Regions from separate parts of the Streptomyces sp. NPDC031426 genome, predicted to be linked through region 1. Evidence: riboswitches for the same ligand, from Rfam matches in the RefSeq annotation. Region 1 holds a riboswitch; the other holds the start of a gene.
What was found. A riboswitch is a leader RNA that binds a small molecule or an ion and turns the genes downstream of it on or off. The one in region 1 is predicted to bind glycine.

Region 1 (11,470 bases):
TCATGCCGTTGGCGTGGTACGGCAGGGCCTTGCGGCGGTGCAGCACGAGATCCTTGTCGAAGGAGAAGGGGATCTCGTGCTCGCCGAGGAGGCTGATCCGGCCCGCGGCCTTGATCGCCTCCACGCGCGCGTCCGCCGTCTCCACGTCCACCGTGCGCGGCGAGTCGCCGGTCAGGCCGAGCAGGACGGCCTTCGGGGTGCCGTGGCCGTGCCCGGTCGCGCCCAGGGAGCCGTACAGCTCCGTCCGGACGGTGGCGGCCTTTTCCAGCAGCCCTTCGTTGCGCAGGCGGCGGGCGAACATCCGCGCCGCACGCATCGGGCCGACCGTGTGGGAGCTGGACGGGCCGATGCCGATCGAGAACAGGTCGAAGACCGAGATGGCCACGGTCACTCCTCAAGACAGGGGGTGGCGGGGCACCCTCCGGGATCTCCGTCGGGCGCCCCACCGGGGACTTACTTGTCCGGGTCTACTTGTTCAGGCCCGGGTACAGCGGGTGCTTGTCGGCGAGCGCCTTCACGCGCGCCTTGAGGGCCTCCGCGTCGTAGGACGGCTTCAGCGCCTCGGCGATCACGTCCGCGACCTCGGCGAAGTCCTCGGCCGTGAAGCCGCGGGTGGCGAGGGCGGGCGTACCGATCCGCAGGCCCGACGTCACCATCGGGGGACGCGGGTCGTTCGGGACCGCGTTGCGGTTGACCGTGATGCCGACCTCGTGGAGGCGGTCCTCGGCCTGCTGGCCGTCCAGCTCGGACTCGCGCAGGTCGACCAGGATCAGGTGCACGTCCGTGCCGCCGGACAGCACGTTCACCCCGGCCTCGCGCGCGTCCGCCGCCGTCAGGCGCTCGGCGAGGATGCGGGCACCCTCCACGGTACGACGCTGGCGCTCCTTGAACTCCTCCGAGGCGGCGACCTTGAAGGACACGGCCTTCGCCGCGATCACGTGCTCCAGGGGACCGCCCTGGAAGCCCGGGAAGACGGAGGAGTTCAGCTTCTTCGCGAAGTCCTTGCCGCGGGCGAGGATGATGCCGCCGCGCGGACCGCCGAGCGTCTTGTGCGTGGTGGAGGTCACCACGTCGGCGTAGGGCACCGGGTTGGCGTGCAGACCGGCCGCGACCAGGCCCGCGAAGTGCGCCATGTCGACCCACAGGTAGGCCTCGACCTCGTCCGCGATCCGGCGGAACTCCGCGAAGTCCAGCTCGCGCGGGTACGCCGACCAGCCCGCGATGATCACCTTCGGGCGGTGCTCCTTGGCGAGCCGCTCGACCTCGGCCATGTCGACCAGGCCGGTTGCGGCGTCCACGTGGTAGGCGACCACGTTGAACTGCTTGCCGGAGAAGTTCAGGCGCATGCCGTGGGTCAGGTGGCCGCCGTGCGCGAGGTCCAGGCCGAGGATGGTGTCCCCGGGCTGGGCGAGGGCGAACAGGGCCGCCTGGTTGGCGGAGGCGCCGGAGTGGGGCTGGACGTTGGCGTACTCGGCGCCGAACAGCTCCTTGATCCGGTCGATGGCGATCTGCTCGGCGACGTCGACGTGCTCGCAGCCGCCGTAGTAGCGGCGGCCCGGGTAGCCCTCGGCGTACTTGTTGGTGAGGACGGAGCCCTGCGCCTCCATCACCGCGAGCGGCGCGAAGTTCTCGGAGGCGATCATCTCCAGCGTGGACTGCTGGCGGCCGAGCTCGGCGTCGACCGCGGCGGCGATCTCCGGGTCCAGCTCGTGCAGGGACGTGTTCAGGACGGTCATACGGCTACGACTCCTCAGCCGGCGGTCTCGGCGGTGTACTCGTCGGCGGAGAGCAGGTCGGCCGGCTCCTCCGCGACGCGCACCTTGAACAGCCAGCCGCCCTCGAAGGGGGCCGAGTTCACCAGCGACGGGTCGTTGACGACGTCGTCGTTGACCTCGGTGACCTCACCGGTGACCGGCGAGTACAGGTCGGAGACCGACTTGGTCGACTCCAGCTCGCCGCAGGTCTCGCCCGCGGTCACGGTGGAGCCGACCTCGGGGAGCTGGGCGTAGACCACATCGCCGAGCGCGTTGGCCGCGAACTCGGTGATGCCGACCGTCGACACGCCGTCCTCGGCGGGCGACAGCCACTCGTGCTCCTTGCTGTAGCGCAGCTGCTGGGGGTTGCTCATGGCCTGAATTCTCCTGTACGCACGGGAGTGCTGATGAAGGGGGGACTGCTGAGACCGCTGGTGAGCAGCGGAAACGTGCGCTGGGTCACACAGTGACCGCGCCCAGTGTCTACTTCTGGCGCTTGTAGAAGGGCAGCGCCACGACCTCGTACGGCTCGTGACTGCCCCGGATGTCCACGCCGACGCCCTCGGTGCCCGGCGCCGCGTGCGCCGCGTCGACGTAGGCCATGGCGATCGGCTTGCCCAGGGTGGGGGAGGGGGCGCCGGAGGTGACCTCGCCGATCACCTCGCCGCCGGCGACGACGGCGTACCCGGCGCGCGGCACCCGGCGGCCCTCGGCGATCAGCCCGACGAGGACGCGCGGCGGGTTGGCCTCGGCCCTGGCGGCGGCCTCGGTGAGCGCCTCGCGCCCCACGAAGTCGCCCTCCTTCTCGAACTTCACCACCCGCCCCAGCCCGGCGTCGAAGGGGGTGAGCGAGGTGGTCAGCTCGTGCCCGTACAGCGGCATGCCCGCCTCCAGGCGCAGGGTGTCCCGGCAGGACAGGCCGCACGGGACCAGGCCGACGCCCTCGCCGGCCTTGGTCAGCGCCTGCCACAGCTCGACCGCGTGCTCGGGCTTCACGAACAGCTCGAAGCCGTCCTCGCCGGTGTACCCGGTGCGGGCGATCAGTGCCGGGACGCCGGCGACCGTGCCGGGCAGGCCGGCGTAGTACTTGAGGCCGTCGAGGTCGGCGTCGGTGAGGGACTTCAGGATGCCGGGGGACTCCGGGCCCTGGACGGCGATCAGAGCGTAGGCGTCCCGGTCGTCGCGGACATCGGCGTCGAAGCCGGCGGCGCGCTCGGTCAGCGCGTCCAGCACCACCTGGGCGTTGGAGGCGTTGGCGACGACCATGTACTCGGTCTCGGCGAGCCGGTAGACGATCAGGTCGTCCAGGATGCCGCCGTCGGCCTGGCAGATCATGGTGTAGCGGGCGCGGCCCACGCCGACGGAGGCGATGTTGCCGACCAGCGCGAAGTTCAGGAAGGCGGCCGCCCCGTCGCCGGTGACGGTGATCTCGCCCATGTGGGAGAGGTCGAAGAGACCCGCCTTCGTCCGCACGGCGATGTGCTCGTCGCGCTCGGAGCCGTAGCGCAGCGGCATGTCCCAGCCGGCGAAGTCGGTCATCGTCGCACCGAGCGAGCGATGCAGGGCATCGAGCGCGGTGTGACGGAGTTCGGTACTGCTCATCGGTCGGTCGTCTCCCAGGAAGCAGGACGGGCGAGGAACGTTCCTCCCCATCTGTCATCGGAACCTGAGAGGTTCGCCACGACCGCCACGGGGACGATCACGGCTTGCACCTTGGGTGGAGCCACTGACGCAGCGGCCCGCTTTTCAGATGTGCCTCGCCCGCGCGGTAACGGGGCCTGAGAGATTCAAGGGAGGGACTTGCTCCTTCGGCGCCCCAGCGAAGCTGCTGGGAACTCTCCCGCGCGGATTCAAGCGGCCGGTATGCAGTTGGCGGCCACATCATCGCATGGCGAGCGGGCTTTTGTAACCGACCTGTGGCAGGACGCGGACCCCGCCGACGACATCGTCCATTACCTTCTCTTTGCACAGTCGGGGAATGAAGATTACCGGCCGACAGGGGAGGACGATCACGGTGAACAGGACCCCGGTGTACGCCACCGCCACCGCCACCGCCACCACCGGCATCGCGGTGCCGAGGCAGCGTCCCGCCCCGGCCCCGGTCGTCCGGGACCTGCGGGACCGGGCCGGCCGCGGCCCGCACGCCCTGGCCTTCGGCCCCCGCGACCTCGCCGTGATCACCGGCCTGCCCGGCAGCGGCAAGTCGACCCTGATGCGGCGCGCGGTCACCGGCCCCCGCATCGACTCCCAGGACACCCGCGACCGCTGGGCGGCCCGCCTGCCGGCCTTCCTCCCCTACACCCTCTACCGCCCCCTGGTCCGCCTCGCCCACTACGCCGGCCTGCGCCACGCCCTGCGCACCGGCGAGGGCGTCGTCGTGCACGACTGCGGCACCCAGTCCTGGGTGCGCGCCTGGCTCGCCCGGGAGGCCCGCCGCCGCGGCGGCACCCTCCATCTGCTCCTGCTCGACGTCACCCCCGAGACCGCGCGCGAGGGCCAGCGCGAGCGCGGCCGGGGCGTCTCCGGGTACGCCTTCCGCCGCCACCGCCGCACCACCGCCCGGCTGCTGGACGCGGTCGAGCGCGGCGAGCTGCCCGCGGGCTGTGGTGCGGCCGTGCTGCTGGACCGGCCGGCGGCAAACGCCCTGCGGCGGATCGCCTTCACGAGGTGAGGCACTGTCACAGCCACCCGCTAGCCTTCATGGTCACAGCAGTGGTTCCCAGCAGGCGGTAGGCAGATGGACTTCCCGGCGGACATTCCCGCGGACTTCCCGGCACAGGCGCACCCCCAGCCGCACGGCGGCTGGCCAGGCAACGAGCTGGAGGAGGTGCTCTCGGCCTCCCTCGGCATACCCGCCGCGGCCGGCCGGATCATCGAGGTGCTGGGCCGGAGCCTGCTCTGGATTCCGCTGCCGAGCGGCGGCGGCCCCGACAGCGGCCCGCTCGACCTGCCCACGCTGGACATCGGCGGCCAGGCGTACGTCCCGGTGTTCAGCTCCGAGGAGCAGCTGCGCCAGGCGGCCGGCTCCCACATGCCGTACACCATCGCCCCGGCCGTGGAGTTCGCCCGCGGCCTGCCCGCGCAGATCGGCATCGCGGTGAACCCCGACGCCCTGGTCGGCATCCCGCTTCCGCCTGCGGCGGTGGCCGAGCTGTGCCGCATCGGCCGTACCCCGCTCGACGGCCCGAACACCGGCGCCCGGGTCCGCCTCTTCGAGCCGGACTGGCAGGACGACCCGGTCGACTTCCTCTCCGCCGCGTCCGCCGAGTTCGCCGAGACCGGCGTGGTCCGCACCGCCCGCCGCTGCCTGGCCGCCATAGAGACGGACGAGCCGGTGATGTTCGTGGGCGTCGAACTCTCCCAGTGGGAGGGCGACCTGCGCGCCCTGCCCCTCCAGGCCCTGGGCCGGGCCCTCGGCAAAGTCCCGGTCAAGTGGCCGGTCAACCTGGTCCTCCTGGACGTGACGGACGACCCGGTGGCCGAATGGCTGAGGTCGCACGTCCGGCCCTTCTACCAGTACGGCCACTGAGCCGGCCCAGGGACGCGGGGCCGTAGGCCGTATCGGCATGCGGCTCCGCCGCGTGGCCGCGATCACCACCCGCGCACCCGTACCCGCGCACGGACCCAAGGCCCCGAGCTACCGGGCGCATAAGCTGTCTCCCAACACCGGGGCACAAAAAGAAGGGCACGACAGGTGAGCGCGAGCCACAGCGGCAGCGTCGGCGTGGAACACACGCTGCGCCAGGTCACCCCCGGCCGCTACGACGCCTACGAAGCCCTGCTCCGTGCCCTCGCCACCCCCTCCTCCGGCCAGATCTGGATGCTCCTGTGGCACGGCCAGGCCGGCTCCCCGGACGCCCAGTACGGGAACATGGAGGTCGACGGCTTCCAGTACGCCCCCTGTGTCACCTCCGCCCAGGAGCTCTCCGCCAGCGGCTGGAACCGGTCGTACGAGGTCGTCGACGGACTCGACGTGGCCCGCACCCTCTACCCCGACCACTACGGTCTCTGGCTCAACCCGCACGCCCCGGGCGGCGGCGTCGGCATCCCCTGGCTGGACCTGCGCCGCATCGCCACGGGCCTGGACCGCCAGCCCGCGGGCCCGCTCCGGCTGACCGAACCCGGCATCGCGATCCCGCAGTTCTACGCCCTGCTCGCGCAGAACGCGCACCGCACCCCGGCCCTGCGCTCCCTGCGCCGCGCCTGGGTGCAGCCGGCGCTCGGCGCGCCCTACCTCGCCATCGGCCTGGACGTGTACGACACCTCCCCGGCCGCGGTCGACTCGGTGCGCGCGATGATGCAGCAGTCCGTCGGCGCCGTCCCGGAGGGCCTGCCGGTGTCGACGGTCGCCATGACCGACGACTACGACCCGGTCGTGATGTGGATGCGGGTCAACGCCCGCCCGTTCTACGACCGCGAGGCCCACGCGGCACCGGCGCCCGCGCCCGACCCCGGATACGGGTACACGAGCCCGAGGCCCTACTGACCACCGGCCCGATGTGACGCCGGTCACGATGGCGGGTCCGGCGGCCTCGATCGGTCTCAACTGCCCTGTTTGCGCGCCCGAATAGGGCCGGTACGCCCCCTGATGTCCACGTCCGGCAGGCGATCTTCCCTGTTCGGATAACGGAATCCCCTAGGCGGCATCACGTTTACGCATACTTTCTCCATCAGGCCTGGCGCGTGATCGAGAGCGCGTTGAAGACTCGCCTCTCAAGACGCGAGGCCATCGATCCTGTGATCGAACCAATCACGGGAACGGCTGGCTCTCTGGGCCGTCACCCACGTGCGGCCGGCGCAGGTAAGTGAACCAAGCCGCCCACAGCGGCGGACAAAGGCCGGTCACCACCGGCGAGAGGGGTCAGGTCAACTGTGACCGCACCGATCGAGACCACCGGGGCAGAGGCCGGAGCGCCTCCCGAGTCTGTGCTCGCCGGGGCCAAGAAGAGCCAGATCGAAGGGCGTTCACTCAGCCAGATCGCCTGGACCCGGTTCAAGCGGGACAAGGTGGCCGTGGCGGGCGGCGTCGTCGTCATTCTGCTCGTGCTGATGGCGGTGCTCGCCAAGCCGATCGAGTGGATCTTCGGGCTCGATCCGGACAAGTTCAACCAGGACCTCATCGACCCGGCGCTCCTCGCGCCCAAGGGCGGCTTCGGCGGCATGAGCTGGGCCCACCCGCTGGGCGTGGACCCGCAGTACGGCCGCGACATGCTCGCCCGCATCATCGACGGCTCCTGGGTCTCCCTCCTGGTCGCCGGTGGCGCCACCCTCCTCTCGGTGGTCATCGGCGCCGTACTCGGCGTTGTCGCCGGCTACTACGGCGGCTGGGTCGACAGCATCATCAGCAAGCTCATGGACACCTTCCTGGCGTTCCCGCTGCTGCTGTTCGCCATCGCCATCTCGGCCTCCGTGCAGGACGGCTTCTTCGGGCTCAACGGTCTGCCGCTGCGGATCTCCGTGCTGATCTTCGTGATCGGCTTCTTCAGCTGGCCGTACATCGGGCGTATCGTGCGCGCTCAGACGATGACCCTGCGCAGGCGGGAATTCGTCGAGGCCGCCACCAGCCTGGGAGCCCGCGGCCCGTACATCCTGTTCCGGGAACTGCTCCCCAACCTCGTCGCGCCGATCCTCGTCTACTCGACGCTGATCATCCCGACGAACATCCTCTTCGAGGCCGCGCTGAGCTTCCTCGGAGTCGGCATCGCACCGCCGCAGGCCTCCTGGGGCGGCATGCTCAGCAACGCCGTGGATCTCTACACCGCAGATCCGCAGTACATGTTCGTGCCCGGACTGGCGATCTTCATCACCGTCCTGGCATTCAACCTGCTGGGTGACGGGCTGCGTGACGCGCTCGACCCTCGCAGCAAGTGATCCATCGATAGAGGGGATCTTCCTCAACGTGAAGACGAGAAGGGTTATCGCCGCCGTGGCATCGGTCACGGTGCTCTCCCTGAGCGCGGCCGCGTGCGGCGGCGGGGGCGGCAAGAGCAGCAGTGGCGGCAACGGAACGAAGGACGCGGCGCTGGACTCCATCGTCAACGCGTCGAGCAAGAAGGGAGGCACGCTCAACCTGGAAGACTCTGACGTGCCGGACTCCCTTGACCCGGGCAACACCTACTACGGCTTCGTGCAGAACTTCTCGCGCCTGTACGCGCGGACGCTCGTCACGTTCAAGCCGGCCGCGGGCAAGGACGGCCTCACGGTCGTCCCGGACCTCGCGGAGTCCCTGGGCACGCCCAGCAAGGACGCCAAGACCTGGACGTACCACCTGCGTTCGGGCCTGAAGTTCGAGGACGGGACGCCGATCACGTCCAAGGACGTCAAGTACGCGATCGAGCGCTCCAACTTCGCGCCCGAGGCCCTGTCCAACGGCCCGACGTACTTCAAGGCGTACCTGGAGGGCGGCGACAAGTACAAGGGCCCGTACAAGGACAAGAACGGCCTGGCGTCCATCGCCACCCCGGACGACCGCACGATCGTCTTCCACCTGAACCAGCCGTTCGCCGACTTCGACTACCTGGCAACCTTCTCCCAGACGGCCCCCGTGCCGCAGGCGAAGGACGACGGTGCGAAGTACGTCCAGCACATCGTGTCCTCCGGCCCCTACAAGTTCGCGTCGTACGAGGAGGGCGCCAGCGCCGCCCTCGTCCGCAACCCGAACTGGGACCCGAAGACGGACCCGATCCGCAAGGCCCTGCCGGACAAGATCAACGTCAAGTTCAAGGTCAACCCGGTCTCGATCGACAACGACCTGCTGGCTGACAAGATCACGGCCGACCTCGCGGGCGCCGGTGTGCAGCCGCAGACCCAGCCGAAGGTCCTGAACGGCAAGTACGCCAAGCAGACGGACAACTCCTACGCCGGCGCCACCGGTTACATGGCGCTGAACCTGCACGTCGCGCCGTTCGACAACGTGCACTGCCGCAAGGCCGTGCAGTGGGCGGTCGACAAGCAGTCGGTGATCGACGCCATGGGCGGCTCGCCGAAGGGTGACGTGGCCACCACGCTGCTGCCGCCGTCCGTCAACGGCTACACCAAGTTCGACGAGTACCCGTCCGCGGGCCACAAGGGTGACGTGGCCAAGGCCAAGGACGAGCTGAAGCAGTGCGGCAAGCCGAACGGCTTCTCCACCACGCTGACGGCCCGTTCCGACCGTCCCTCCGAGATCGCGGGCGCCACGGCCATCCAGAACTCCCTGAAGGCCGTCGGCATCAACGTCGACATCAAGCAGTTCCCGTCCGGCAAGTACTTCGCCAACTTCGCCGGTGTCCCGAGCTACGTCCACCAGCACAAGCTCGGCATGATGATGATGGCGTGGGGCGCCGACTGGCCGACCGGCTACGGCTTCCTCGACCAGATCATCGACGGCAGCGCCATCAAGCCCTCGGGCGGCAACAACCTGATGGAGCTGAACGACCCGAAGATCAACGCCGCTCTCAAGGCGGCCATCGGCAACACCGACAGCGCGGCCCGCACCAAGGCCTGGGGTGACATCGACAAGATGGTCGCCGACAACGCCTCGGTCGTCCCGCTGATCTACCGCAAGAACCTGCTGATCAGGCCCACGTCCGCGACCAACGTCACGGTGACGCAGGCGTACCTCGGCATGTACGACTACCTGCTGCTGAGCTCCTCGAAGTAACAGCAGGCCGGATACCCCTGAAAGGCAGGTGAAGGCACCGGGTGGCCGGGGCGGACACACCCCGCCCCGGCCACCCGGAGCCGCACAGCTGTGGCTGCGTACATCATCCGACGCGTCTTCGGCGCATTGGTACTGCTGCTGGTGGTCAGCGCAGTCACCTTCGCCATCTTCTTCCTGGTCCCCCGGCTCGGCGGCCAGACAGCCACCCAGCTGGCCACCCAGTACGTCGGCAAGGACGCCAACCCCGCGTCCGTCGCCGCGATCAAGCACAACCTGGGACTCGACCAGCCCATCTACGTTCAGTACTGGGACTACATCAAGGGCCTGTTCGTGGGCGCCGACTACAAGTTCGGCCCCGACGCGACGCACTGCAGCGCCCCCTGCTTCGGGTACTCCTTCAAGAGTCACGTCGAAGTGTGGCCCCAGCTCCAGCAGCGCATCCCGGTCTCCTTCTCGCTGGCTGTCGGCGCGGCGGTGATCTGGCTGATCTTCGGTGTGACGACCGGTGTCGTCTCGGCGCTCCGCAAGGGCAAGCCGGTGGACCGCATCTCGATGTTCATCGCGCTCGCCGGCGTCTCGCTGCCGATCTTCTTCACCGGCCAGGTGATCAACGCGCTGTTCGTCTACCAGTGGCCCATCTGGGACAGCACCGACTACGTGCCGTTCACCCAGAACCCGGCCGACTGGGCCTGGCACCTGCTGCTGCCCTGGGTCAGCCTCGCGTTCCTCTTCTCCGCCACCTACGCCCGGCTCACCCGGGCGGGCATGCTGGAGACGATGAGCGAGGACTACATCCGCACGGCACGCGCCAAGGGCCTCAGGGAGTCCGTGGTCGTCACCAAGCACGGGCTGCGTTCCACGCTCACCCCGATCGTGACCATCTTCGGTATGGACTTCGGCACCCTCATCGGTACCGCGGTGCTCACCGAGACCGTCTTCTCCCTGCAGGGTGTCGGCGCGTACTCCATCCAGGCCATCAAGGACAACGACCTGCCCATCGTGATGGGCGTGACCCTGGTCGCCGCGTTCTTCATCGTCTTGTGCAATCTCCTCGTCGACCTGGTGTACGCAGCCATCGACCCCCGCGTGAGGTACTCGTGAGCAAGCTCGAAAAGGCGGCGCTCGGCGAACCGGCCGGCTCCGCCCCCTCCGACGCCGACGACGCGTTCCTCTCCGTACGCGATCTGCGCATCCACTTCAACACCGACGACGGCCTGGTCAAGTCGGTGGACGGTGTCAGCTTCGACGTGCGCCGGGGCAAGACCCTGGGCATCGTCGGTGAGTCCGGTTCCGGCAAGTCCGTCACCTCGCTCGGCGTGATGGGCCTGCACCGCGCGGCCAACGCCCACGTCTCGGGCGAGGTCTGGCTGGACGGCCAGGAACTGATCGCCGCCGACCCGGACGAGGTCCGGCGGATGCGCGGCCGCAAGATGGCGATGATCTTCCAGGACCCGCTGTCCGCGATGCACCCCTACTACACGGTCGGGGCGCAGATCGTCGAGGCCTACCGGGTCCACCACAAGGTCAGCAAGAAGGTCGCCAAACAGCGGGCGATCGAGATGCTGGACCGCGTGGGCATCCCGGAGCCGGCCAAGCGTGTCGACGGCTACCCGCACGAGTTCTCCGGCGGTATGCGCCAGCGCGCGATGATCGCGATGGCGCTGGTGAACAACCCCGAGCTGCTCATCGCCGACGAGCCGACCACCGCCCTGGACGTCACCGTCCAGGCGCAGATCCTGGACCTGATCCGGGATCTGCAGAAGGAGTTCGGCTCCGCGGTCATCATGATCACGCACGACCTCGGTGTGGTCGCCGAGATGGCCGACGACCTGCTGGTCATGTACGGCGGCCGGTGCGTGGAGCGCGGGCCGGCCGAGGAGGTCTTCGCCGCGCCCCGCCACCCCTACACCTGGGGTCTGCTCGGCTCGATGCCGCGGCTGGACCGGGAGGAGACCGACCGGCTCATCCCGATCAAGGGCTCCCCGCCCTCCCTCATCAACGTCCCGTCCGGGTGCGCCTTCAACCCGCGCTGCCCGTACGCGGACATCCCGAAGGACAACGTCACCCGCACGGT
Region 2 (11,470 bases), on a different contig from region 1:
AACGTCGTCGTCAAGAGCGGCGCCTTTCTGCACAAGGCAGTCGTGCACGACAACGTGTACGTCGGGCAGCACAGCAATCTGCGTGGCTGTGTCGTCGGCAAGAACACCGACATCATGCGTGCCGCGCGGATCGAGGACGGGGCGGTCATCGGTGACGAGTGCCTGATCGGCGAGGAGTCGATCGTTCAGGGCAACGTCCGGGTCTACCCGTTCAAGACCATCGAGGCGGGTGCCTTCGTCAACACGTCCGTCATCTGGGAGTCCAGGGGGCAGGCCCATCTGTTCGGCGCCCGTGGTGTGTCCGGCATCCTGAACGTTGAGATCACGCCGGAACTCGCCGTGCGGCTGGCCGGCGCCTACGCGACCACCCTCAAGAAGGGCTCCACGGTCACCACGGCCCGCGACCACTCCCGAGGCGCCCGAGCGCTCAAGCGGGCGGTCATCTCCGCTCTGCAGGCCAGCGCCATCGACGTACGCGACCTGGAGAACGTACCGCTGCCCGTGGCCCGGCAGCAGACCGCGCGCGGCAGCGCCGGCGGCATCATGATCAGGACCTCGCCCGGAGTGCCGGACTCGGTCGACATCATGTTCTTCGACGGCAACGGCGCCGACCTGTCGCAGGGCAGCCAGCGCAAGCTGGACCGGGTGTTCGCGCGGCAGGAGTACCGGCGGGCGTTCCCCGGTGAGATCGGCGACCTGTACTTCCCGGCGAGCGTCTTCGACTCCTACACCGGATCGCTGCTGCGGAACGTGGACACGACCGGGATCGCCGAATCCGGCATGAAGGTCGTCGTCGACGCCTCCAACGGCAGCGCCGGTCTGGTGCTGCCCAGCCTGCTCGGCAAGCTCGGGGTGGACTCCCTGACCATCAACCCCGGTCTTGACGAGTCCCGGCCCACGGAGACGGAGGAGATGCGGCGCAAGGGGCTGGTGCGGCTGGGCGAGATAGTCGCGTCCTCGGGGGCCGCGTTCGGTGTCCGGTTCGACCCCGTGGGCGAGCGGCTGTCGCTCGTCGACGAGAAGGGCCGGATCATCGAGGACGACCGCGCGCTGCTGGTGATGCTGGACCTGGTGGCCGCGGAGCGGCGCAGCGGCCGGGTGGCACTGCCGGTGACCACGACCCGGATCGCCGAGCAGGTGGCCGCCTATCACGGCACCCAGGTCGAGTGGACCACCACCTCGCCCGACGACCTCACCCGTGTCGGCGGCGAGGAGGGCACCATCTTCGGCGGTGACGGCAAGGGCGGGTTCATCGTCCCCGAGTTCAGCAGCGTCTACGACGGCACGGCGGCCTTCGTACGGCTGATCGGGCTGGTGGCGCGTACACAGCTCACGCTGAGCCAGATCGACGCGCGGATCCCGCGGGCGCATGTCCTCAAGCGGGACCTGGCCACGCCGTGGGCCGTCAAGGGTCTGGTCATGCGGCGGGTGGTCGAGGCCGCCGGGGATCGCTTTGTCGACACGACGGATGGTGTGCGGGTCGTGGAGACGGACGGGCGCTGGGTGATGGTGCTGCCCGACCCGGCCGAGGCCGTCACCCATCTGTGGGCCGAGGGACCCGACGACGCCTCGGCGCAGGCCCTGCTGGACGAGTGGTCGGCCGTGGTGGACAGCGCCGGGAGGTAAGGACGGACGGTAAGACCGGGCGGTGGGAGTACCTGCCACCGCGCGGCAAAACCCACGCACGCGCGCGTGCCGGACAAGTGTCCCCCAAGGGGGCCTGTCCGGCACGCCGGTGGGGCCATTCGGAGGTACTCCGCGCGACATGCGACGATGTGCGGCATGCCGCAGCAACCCCCCGTTCGGAGCAGCCCCACGCGGGCGCAGCGCCCGGACGCCTCCATGTCGTTGATCACCAACGTCATGGACCACAGTCTCGACGACGGGTATGCCGAGGCCGCCGCCCGCAAGAAGTCCCGGGGCGAGGGCGGCCTGCCCAGGACCCTCAGGGCGAAGCTCGGCCTCGCGGCCGGCCTCGTCCTCGCGGCGCTGGTCGTGACCGTCGGGGCGGCCCAGACGCGGGCGGCGGCGCCCGTGGTGGCCAAGGAGCGACAGGAGCTGATCGACCGCATCGACAGCGAGACCGCGAGCGCGGACAAGCTGGAGGGCACGGTCGACCGGCTCCGGGACGACGTCGGCGCGCGCCAGCGGGCGGCGCTGAAGTCGATCGGCGGCAGTGCCCAGGCGGACCTGGTGGGCGTGCTGTCGGGGGCCACGGCGGTCCACGGTCCGGGCGTCAAGCTCGTCGTGGACGACGCCAAGGAGGCCAGTACCGGCGGTGACGGCACCAATCCGCGAGAGACCTCCGGATTCTCCGACACCGGCCGGGTCCGGGACCGGGACATGCAGCGCGTGGTGAACGGGCTGTGGGAGTCCGGCGCCGAGGCCGTCTCCATCAACGGGCAGCGGCTGACCGCCCTGTCCGCGATCAGGGCTGCGGGGGACGCGATACTTGTCGACAACAGACCGCTGGTGCCGCCGTACACGGTGCTGGCGGTGGGGGACGGGGAACGGTTGAACACCGGGTTCCAGAACAGCGCGGACGGTCTGTATCTGCACGCCCTGGAGCAGAACTTCGGCATCCGCACCACCATCTCGACGGAGGGTGACGTACGGTTGCCCGCCGCACCGAGTGTGATCGTACGCACAGCACAGCCGAGCACCGAGAAGACTGAGAAGGGCACATCGTGATCGCCGTACTGGGCCTCGTCGTGGGAGTCGTGGCCGGCCTTTTGGTCCGGCCCGAGGTTCCGGCGGTCGTCGAGCCTTATCTGCCGATCGCCGTCGTCGCGGCGCTGGACGCCGTCTTCGGCGGTCTGCGGGCCATGCTCGACGGGATCTTCGACGACAAGGTCTTCGTGGTGTCGTTCCTGTCGAACGTGGTCGTCGCCGCGCTCATCGTGTTCCTCGGCGACAAGTTGGGCGTGGGTGCGCAGCTGTCCACGGGTGTCGTGGTCGTCCTCGGCATCCGGATCTTCTCCAACGCCGCGGCGATCCGGCGGCATGTGTTCCGGGCGTGACACCGATGAGCGAGCAGAACGAACGGAACGAGCAGCCGGAGCAGCCGGAGAACCGGCTGCGCAAGGAACTGCCCGAGGAGGTGCCCGCGCGGGCACCGGAGCCGGCGCCGGAGCAGACGGGGGAGCGGCCGCTGACCGGCCGGCAGCGGCTGGTCGAGGGACTGTGGCCGCCGCGTTTCACCCGGGCCCAACTCATCGTCGCCCTGCTGCTGTTCGGCCTCGGCTTCGGCCTGGCGGTGCAGGTGGCGTCCAACAGCGACACGGACAGCGCGCTGCGCGGCGCCCGCCAGGAAGATCTTGTTCGCATTCTCGATGAACTGGATTCGCGCACTCAGCGTCTTGAGGACGAGAAGCAGGGACTCGAAAAGCAGCGCCAGGAACTGCAGAGCAGCTCCGACCAGGCGGCGGAGGCTCGCAAGCAGACGGCCGAGAAGGAGAGGCAACTCGGCATCCTGGCGGGCACCGTGGCGGCGCAGGGACCCGGCATCACGATGACGATCGAGGACACGAAGGGGACGGTCAAGGCGGACATGCTGCTCGACGCGATCCAGGAGCTGCGTGCGGCCGGTGCGGAGGCGATCCAGGTCAACGGGGTCCGGGTGGTCGCAGGCACTTACTTCACGGACTCCGGCAACAGCATCGGCGTCGATGGGAACAAGATCAACGCCCCCTATCGTTTCAAGGTCATCGGCAAGCCGCAGGACCTGGAGCCGGCGCTGAACATTCCGGGAGGCGTGGTGCAGACGCTGGAGAAGGAGCAGGCCACGGTGACGGTCCAGCAGTCGGGCAAGATCGTCGTGGACGCCTTGCGACAGGCGAAGCGGCCTGACTACGCTCGGTCGTCCTCCCAGTGAACCGGCGGTGCATGGGGGACGTCCGGCAGGGGCATGAGGTTGCGGGGGGTCGGCGCACCGAAGGGGTGGTGCGTGGTGGAAACTGTCTGGTGGATACGGACGTTGTGAGAATGTCCGGCTCGGCCGGTGAAGGCAATCAGGGTTCGTCCTGCCCCACGGGCGGGTCTGTTTCGGTCAAGGGGAATCGCCCGTGAAGTTGTTTGCGAAGTTGTTCCGCAAGAGCGCGCGAGAGGGCAGCGACAACGCGACCGCTCGTCATCGCGCACAGCCCGACGCGGAGGGCCAGCGCCCGCTGTTCCGGGACCAGGTCGCTGGTCCGGGCGGTGACATTTCCGGAGGTCAGAGCGGGGCGTCGGTTGACCCTGCGCAGTCCGGCGGCATAGGTTTCGGGCAACCGTCAACCTCAGGTGCGGGTGGAGGGTTCGCCCCCGGTCCGTACGCGTCCAACGCCCCGGCGGGGCAGCCGCAGGAGGATCCGTCCATGTCGGTCCTGGTGTGTACGAGGTGCGGTAACCGCAACGCGGAGAACGCCCGCTTCTGTTCCAACTGTGGCGCGCCGCTGCGCCCCGGAGTGGCGCCGGAGCGTGCCTCCGAGACGACGTCCACGATCTCGATCTCCGGTCTCGAGGCCTATGACGCCGAGGTCACCGGCCAGACGCAGATGCCGATGCTGTCGCCCGAGGCGCAGGCCGCGGTGGACGCGCTGCCGATGGGCTCGGCGCTGCTGGTGGTGCGCCGGGGGCCGAACTCGGGCAGCCGCTTCCTGCTGGACAGCGACCTGACCACGGCCGGCCGCCATCCGCAGAGCGACATCTTCCTGGACGACGTCACGGTCTCGCGTCGGCACGTGGAGTTCCGCCGCCACGCGGACGGCTCGTTCACCGTGGCCGACGTGGGCAGTCTGAACGGCACGTACGTCAACCGCGAGCGGATCGACCAGGTCGCTCTGTCGAACGGTGACGAGGTGCAGATCGGCAAGTACCGGCTGGTGTTCTACGCGAGCCGGCAGGGCATCTGACCCGCCCCCGGACGGGTGTCCGGGGGGACCCCAGGGAAGGTCCATGCTTCAAACACCGAGCGGCGGTGCCGGAAGCGGTACCGCCGCCAGGGACAGTGGGCTGATGAGCATCGGCACGGTGCTGAACGCGCTGCGCGACGAATTCCCCGAAGTCACCATCTCCAAGATCCGTTTCCTGGAGTCGGAGGGGCTCATCGAGCCGCAGCGGACCCCTTCGGGGTACCGCAAGTTCAGCGCCGGGGACGTCGAGCGCCTGGCGCATGTGCTGCGGATGCAGCGGGACCACTATCTGCCGCTCAAGGTGATCCGCGAGCACTTGGACGCCATGGAGCGGGGTGAGGCCGTCCAGCTGCCCGCCGTGGGCCGTCAGCGCCCCGGTGAGGACGTTGCGGAGCCGGCCGTGGTGCCCACGGTGGCCCGGATCGGCAGGGCCGAGCTGCTGGCGGCCGCGGAGATCGACGAGGGCGACCTCAAGGAGTGGGAGTCGTACGGGCTCATCGCTCCGCTGGAGGACGGGGCGTACGACGCCGAGGCGGTCACCGTGGCCTCGCTCGTGGCCGAACTGGGCCGGTTCGGGATCGAGCCGCGCCACCTTCGGGTGATGAAGGCGGCCGCGGACCGCGAGGCCGGTCTGGTCGACCAGGTGGTGGCCCCCCTCAGGCGCCACCGCAACCCGCAGACGAGGGCCCATGCCGAGGCTCGGGCGAAGGAGCTGGCGGCACTCACGGTGAAGCTGCACGCGGCACTGGTGCAGACCGCTCTCGGGGTGCGGCTGCCCTGAACAGGGGGCAGTGATCGGCCGGATCGGCCACCTGTTCCCGGCCCGACTACCCAAACGTCCCGAGCACGGCCTAGGGTTGCTGTGTGAACGAGCTCGATGTCGTAGGTGTCCGGGTCGAAATGCCCTCCAACCAACCGATCGTGCTCCTGCGCGAAGTGGGAGGCGACCGTTACCTCCCCATCTGGATCGGGCCGGGGGAGGCGACGGCGATCGCGTTCGCCCAGCAGGGCATGGCCCCCGCCAGGCCGCTGACCCACGACCTGTTCAAGGACGTGCTGGAGGCTGTCGGCCAGGAGCTGACCGAAGTACGCATCACCGATCTGCGTGAAGGTGTTTTCTACGCGGAGCTGGTCTTCGCGAGCGGCGTCGAGGTCAGCGCCCGCCCCTCCGATGCCATAGCGCTGGCCCTGCGCACCGGAACGCCGATCTACGGCAGTGACGCGGTGCTGGACGACGCCGGCATCGCCATTCCGGACGAGCAGGAGGACGAGGTGGAGAAGTTCCGCGAGTTCCTCGACCAGATCTCGCCCGAGGACTTCGGCACCAGCAGCCAGTGAGGCCGAACGGCCGGTGAGCGTCGGCGCCCCGTGTGCGGGCAATTGCCACCGGCCATCGAGAGCGTCCTACGGCCTCCGCCGAACGCATTCGGCTAGCCTTTCCCCGCGGTGGGACACGGGAAACCACTCCTAGGGTGATTATCACTCGGCGTGCCGAGTGTGGCGATCGTTGACGCACCCCTGGTGACTGCCTACCGTCGTGAAGGCAGGTCAAGGACGGAGGTCGGCGTGAGAACCAGCGGCGACGGTACGGCTGGGGGTGCCCCCGGACGCGGGTTCGGGGAGAGCGGTCCGTACCCTCCCCCTAGCTCTCAGCTGCGTTCGAACAGGGGGTACCCCCAACCGAGCAGCGCGGTCGCTCACGCTCCGCAGCGGCCGACGGTGGTGCCGAACGGCGGAGGGGCGGCGTCCATGGCGGCGGAACAGATCGGCTACCGCGGGCCCACGGCCTGCGCGGCCGCGGGCATCACCTACCGGCAGCTGGACTACTGGGCGCGCACCGGCCTGGTCGAGCCGAGCGTGCGGCCCGCGTACGGATCGGGGACACAGCGGCTGTACAGCTTCCGCGACGTCGTCGTCCTGAAGATCGTCAAGCGCTTCCTGGACACCGGGGTCTCGCTGCAGAACATCCGCACGGCCGTGCAGCACCTCAGGGAACGCGGTTTCCGTGACCTGGAGCGGATGACCCTGATGAGCGATGGCGCCACGGTGTACGAGTGCACCTCGCCGGACGAGGTCCACGCCCTGCTCCAGGGCGGTCAGGGCATCTTCGGGATCGCCGTCGGCGTGGTGTGGCGGGACGTGGAAAGCGCGCTCTCCCAGCTGCACGGTGAGCGCATCGACACCGGCGAGACGCTGGTCGGGCACAACCCCGCGGACGAGCTGGCGCGGCGCCGCAACCGGGCGGTCTGAGCGCCGGGCGCCTCAGCCGTTTCCCGGCGCCACGGCATTGTCAGTGCCGTCGTGCAGCATCGGAGATGTGAGAAACGCGCCCACGATCCTGCATCTCGACATGGATGCCTTCTACGCCTCGGTGGAGCAGGCATCCAAGCCGAGCCTGCGCGGGAAGGCGGTCGTCGTGGGCGGCCTCGGGCCGCGCGGGGTGGTGGCCACCGCGTCGTACGAGGCACGCGCATTCGGGGTCCACTCGGCGATGCCCATGGCGCAGGCGCGCAGGCTGGCTCCCAACGCCGCGTATCTGGTGCCGCGCTTCACCGTGTACCGGTCGATCAGCGAGCAGGTGATGGCGCTGCTGCGGGAGCTGTCGCCGCTGGTGGAGCCGCTCAGCCTGGACGAGGCGTTCGTGGATCTGGAGGCCGGGGGGAGAGCCTGGGACGAGGAGTCGGCGCGGCTGGTCGGGATCAGGCTGCGCGCGGACATCCGGGCGGTCACCGGGCTGACCGGATCGGTGGGGCTCGCCGCCTCCAAAATGCTCGCCAAGATCGCTTCGGAGCAGGCCAAGCCGGACGGCCTGGTGCTCATCGAGCCGGGATCCGAGCGGGCGCTGCTGGGGCCGATGCCGGTGCGGACCCTGCCGGGGGTCGGGCCGGCCACCGGGGACCATCTGCGCCGGGCCGGGATCACGACGGTCGAGGAGCTGGCCGAGGCGGGCGAGGACGAGTTGGTGCGGCTGCTGGGCAAGGCGCACGGTCAGGCGCTGTACGCCATGGCCCTGGCCCATGACGAGCGGCCCGTGGTGGCCGAGCGTGGGGCGAAGTCCGTGTCGGTCGAGGACACCTACGACGTGGACATCCATGACCGGCTGCGGATCGGGCTGGAGGTGCAGCGGCTCGCCGACCGGTGTGTGGGGCGGCTGCGCGGGGCCGGGCTGTCGGGGCGGACGATCGTGCTGAAGGTGCGCAGGTACGACTTCTCGACCCTGACCCGCTCCGAGACGCTCAGAGGGCCCACGGACGATCCCGCGGTCGTGCGGGAGGCGGCCGCGCGGCTCCTGGACTCCGTGGACACCACGGGTGGGGTACGGCTGCTGGGCGTGGGTGTCTCCGGGCTCGCCGACTACACCCAGGAGGACCTGTTCGCGCAGGCGATGCCCGCGCCGGCGGCGCAGATGCCGGAGGAGACCGGGGCCGAGGTCGTCGTGGAGCGGCCGGAGCCTGTCGAACGGCACTGGCGGGCGGGACAGGACGTAAGGCACGCCGAGCACGGGCACGGGTGGGTGCAGGGGAGTGGGCTGGGGCGGGTCACCGTGCGGTTCGAGACGCCGCAGTCCCTTCCGGGGAGGGTGCGGACGTTCCTTGTCGATGATCCTGCGCTGGAGCCTGCCGATCCGCTGCCGTTGGTCGCGGAGGCCTCCGATCAGGTCTCCTCCGACCCGGCCAGCTTGCCGAAGTCGTGGTCCGGGGCCGAGGGAGGTGATGCCACGTCCAGGCCGTAGTGGTGGTAGAGCTGCAGCTCCTGCTCGGGGGAGAGATGGCGGCCCACGCCGAAGTCGGGGGCGTCCTTGATCAGGGCGCGGTCGAAGGGGACGTGCAGGGAGCCTTCGATCAGTTCGCTCGGTTCCAGGGGGACGAAGGCGTCTCGGGAGAACAGGCCGGTGCGTATCGCCGCCCACTCGGGCACTCCGGTCGCGTCGTCGAGGTACACCTCGTCGATGGTCCCGATCTTGGTGCCATTGCGGTCGAACGCCTTGCGGCCGATCAGGTTGCGCGGATCGATGTCGGTCTGCACGGTCCCTCTCCCTCCACGTGGTCGCAACTCATCCGTAAGCACTACGAAAGAGCACATTCAGGGAGGCGGCCACTCGAGGACCCCGTCGTTGACCTCGCTGGTAGGCTGACAGCGGCTGCTGACCCCGTGCGGGAGAGTCCTCCGACCACCTCGGAGGCGCCGAAGGAGCAAATCCTCCCCGGAATCTCTCAGGCTCACGTACCGCACGGACGAGGTCACTCTGGAAAGCAGGGCGGGCGTCGACGGCTCCCGCTCTCACCGACGGTGAAAGCCGGGACATACCCGGTGAAGCTCTCAGGTTGAGATGACAGAGGGGGAGGCCGTCGGGGCACCCGCACCGTGGTGCCCTTCGAAGGTCGCGTCAGACCAGGAGGCCTCCGCAATGACCGCCCATCGCATTCCGCTCCCGGAGCTCGAAGCGGGCATCCCGTTCGAGCAGCGCCACATCGGGCCCGACCAGGAGGCGCGGGCCAAGATGCTCGCGCAGGTCGGCTACGGCTCGCTGGACGAGCTCACCGCCGCGGCGGTCCCGGATGTGATCAAGAACGCCGACGCCCTCGACCTGCCGGGCGCCCGCACCGAGGCCGAGGTCCTCGCCGAGCTGCGCTCGCTGGCCGACCGCAACCAGGTCCTCGACTCCATGATCGGGCTGGGCTACTACGGGACGTTCACCCCGCCCGTCATCCTGCGCAACGTCATGGAGAACCCGGCCTGGTACACGGCCTACACGCCGTACCAGCCGGAGATCTCCCAGGGCCGCCTCGAGGCCCTGCTGAACTTCCAGACGATGGTCGCCGACCTCACCGGGCTGCCCACCTCGGGCGCCTCCCTGCTGGACGAGGGCACCGCCGCCGCCGAGGCCATGGCGCTGTCCCGGCGCATGGGCAGGAACAAGAAGGGTCTGTTCCTGGTCGACGCGGACGCGCTGCCGCAGACCATCGCCGTCATCCAGACCCGCGCCGAGCCGACCGGTGTCGAGGTCGTCGTCGCCGACCTCGGCGACGGCATCCCGGCCGACATCGCCGAGCGCGAGATCAACGGCGTCCTGATCCAGTACCCGGGCGCCTCCGGTGCCGTACGCGACATCAAGCCGGTCATCGACCAGGCCCACGAGCTGGGCGCGCTCGTCACCGTCGCAGCCGACCTGCTCGCGCTGACCCTGCTGACCTCCCCGGGCGAGCTCGGCGCGGACATCGCCGTCGGCACCACCCAGCGCTTCGGTGTGCCGATGGGCTTCGGCGGTCCGCACGCCGGCTACATGGCCGTGCACGAGAAGTTCGCGCGCAGCCTGCCCGGCCGGCTGGTCGGTGTCTCCGTCGACGCCGACGGGAACAAGGCGTACCGGCTCGCGCTGCAGACCCGTGAGCAGCACATCCGCCGTGAGAAGGCCACCAGCAACATCTGCACCGCGCAGGTGCTGCTCGCCGTGATGGCCGGCATGTACGCCGTCTACCACGGTCCGGAGGGCCTGCAGACCATCGCCCGGCGCACCCACCGGTACGCCACGATCCTCGCCGAGGGACTGAAGGCCGGCGGCGTCGAGATCGTGCACGGCGCGTTCTTCGACACCCTCACCGCGCGCGTGCCCGGCAAGGCCGCCGAGATCGCCGCCGCAGCCCGGGAGTACGGCGTCAACCTGCACCTGGCCGACGCCGACCATGTCTCGATCGCCTGCGACGAGACGACCAAGCGGGCTCAGGTCGCCGCCGTGTGGTCCGCCTTCGGTGTCGAGGGCGACATCGAGGCGCTGGACGCGACCGCCGAGGAGACCCTCCCCGAGGCGCTGCTGCGCACCGACGCCTTCCTCACCCACCCGGTCTTCCACCAGCACCGCTCCGAGACCGCCATGCTGCGCTACCTGCGCAAGCTGGCCGACCGCGACTACGCGCTCGACCGCGGCATGATCCCGCTGGGCTCCTGCACCATGAAGCTCAACGCGACCACGGAGATGGAGCCGGTCACCTGGCCCGAGTTCGGCCAGGTGCACCCCTTCGCCCCGGCCGAGCAGGCCGAGGGCTACCTCACGCTCATCCGCGAGCTGGAGGAACGTCTCGCCGAGGTCACCGGCTACGACAAGGTCTCCCTGCAGCCGAACGCCGGTTCCCAGGGCGAGCTGGCCGGTCTGCTCGCCGTACGCGGCTACCACCGCGCGCGCGGCGACGAGCAGCGCACCGTCTGTCTGATCCCGTCCTCCGCGCACGGCACCAACGCCGCCAGCGCCGTGATGGCCGGCATGAAGGTCGTCGTCGTCAAGACCGCCGAGGACGGCGAGATCGACGTCGAGGACCTGCGCGCCAAGATCGAGCAGTACCGCGACGAGCTGGCGGTGCTGATGATCACCTACCCGTCGACGCACGGTGTGTTCGAGGAGCACGTCGCGGACATCTGCGCCCGGGTCCACGAGGCCGGCGGCCAGGTCTACGTCGACGGCGCCAACCTCAACGCCCTGGTCGGCCTCGCCAAGCCGGGCCACTTCGGCGGTGACGTCTCCCACCTGAACCTGCACAAGACCTTCTGCATCCCGCACGGCGGCGGCGGTCCCGGTGTCGGCC

Region 2: it holds a riboswitch for glycine, as region 1 does, so the genes downstream of both, gcvP (aminomethyl-transferring glycine dehydrogenase) here and gcvT (glycine cleavage system aminomethyltransferase GcvT) in region 1, are expected to answer to the same signal.

The regions. Positions count from the first base shown of each region.
Region 1 covers NZ_JBVIJE010000010.1:304,602-316,071, reverse strand. The annotation lists gene ACZ5NH_RS23115 (L-serine ammonia-lyase) at 1-385, opposite strand, end outside; gene glyA (serine hydroxymethyltransferase) at 468-1,736, opposite strand; gene gcvH (glycine cleavage system protein GcvH) at 1,751-2,128, opposite strand; gene gcvT (glycine cleavage system aminomethyltransferase GcvT) at 2,238-3,356, opposite strand; glycine riboswitch at 3,398-3,510, opposite strand; glycine riboswitch at 3,511-3,607, opposite strand; gene ACZ5NH_RS23095 (AAA family ATPase) at 3,769-4,425, shown strand; gene ACZ5NH_RS23090 (enhanced serine sensitivity protein SseB) at 4,492-5,283, shown strand; gene ACZ5NH_RS23085 (enhanced serine sensitivity protein SseB C-terminal domain-containing protein) at 5,449-6,240, shown strand; gene ACZ5NH_RS23080 (ABC transporter permease) at 6,627-7,625, shown strand; gene ACZ5NH_RS23075 (ABC transporter substrate-binding protein) at 7,654-9,396, shown strand; gene ACZ5NH_RS23070 (ABC transporter permease) at 9,487-10,497, shown strand; gene ACZ5NH_RS23065 (ABC transporter ATP-binding protein) at 10,494-11,470, shown strand, end outside.
Region 2 covers NZ_JBVIJE010000024.1:101,085-112,554, reverse strand. The annotation lists gene ACZ5NH_RS34880 (sugar phosphate nucleotidyltransferase) at 1-1,626, shown strand, start outside; gene ACZ5NH_RS34875 (DUF881 domain-containing protein) at 1,774-2,691, shown strand; gene ACZ5NH_RS34870 (small basic family protein) at 2,688-3,020, shown strand; gene ACZ5NH_RS34865 (DUF881 domain-containing protein) at 3,026-3,874, shown strand; gene ACZ5NH_RS34860 (FHA domain-containing protein) at 4,356-4,892, shown strand; gene ftsR (transcriptional regulator FtsR) at 4,936-5,673, shown strand; gene ACZ5NH_RS34850 (bifunctional nuclease family protein) at 5,757-6,230, shown strand; gene ACZ5NH_RS34845 (MerR family transcriptional regulator) at 6,459-7,142, shown strand; gene ACZ5NH_RS34840 (DNA polymerase IV) at 7,210-8,625, shown strand; gene ACZ5NH_RS34835 (PRC-barrel domain-containing protein) at 8,547-8,918, opposite strand; glycine riboswitch at 9,038-9,132, shown strand; gene gcvP (aminomethyl-transferring glycine dehydrogenase) at 9,301-11,470, shown strand, end outside.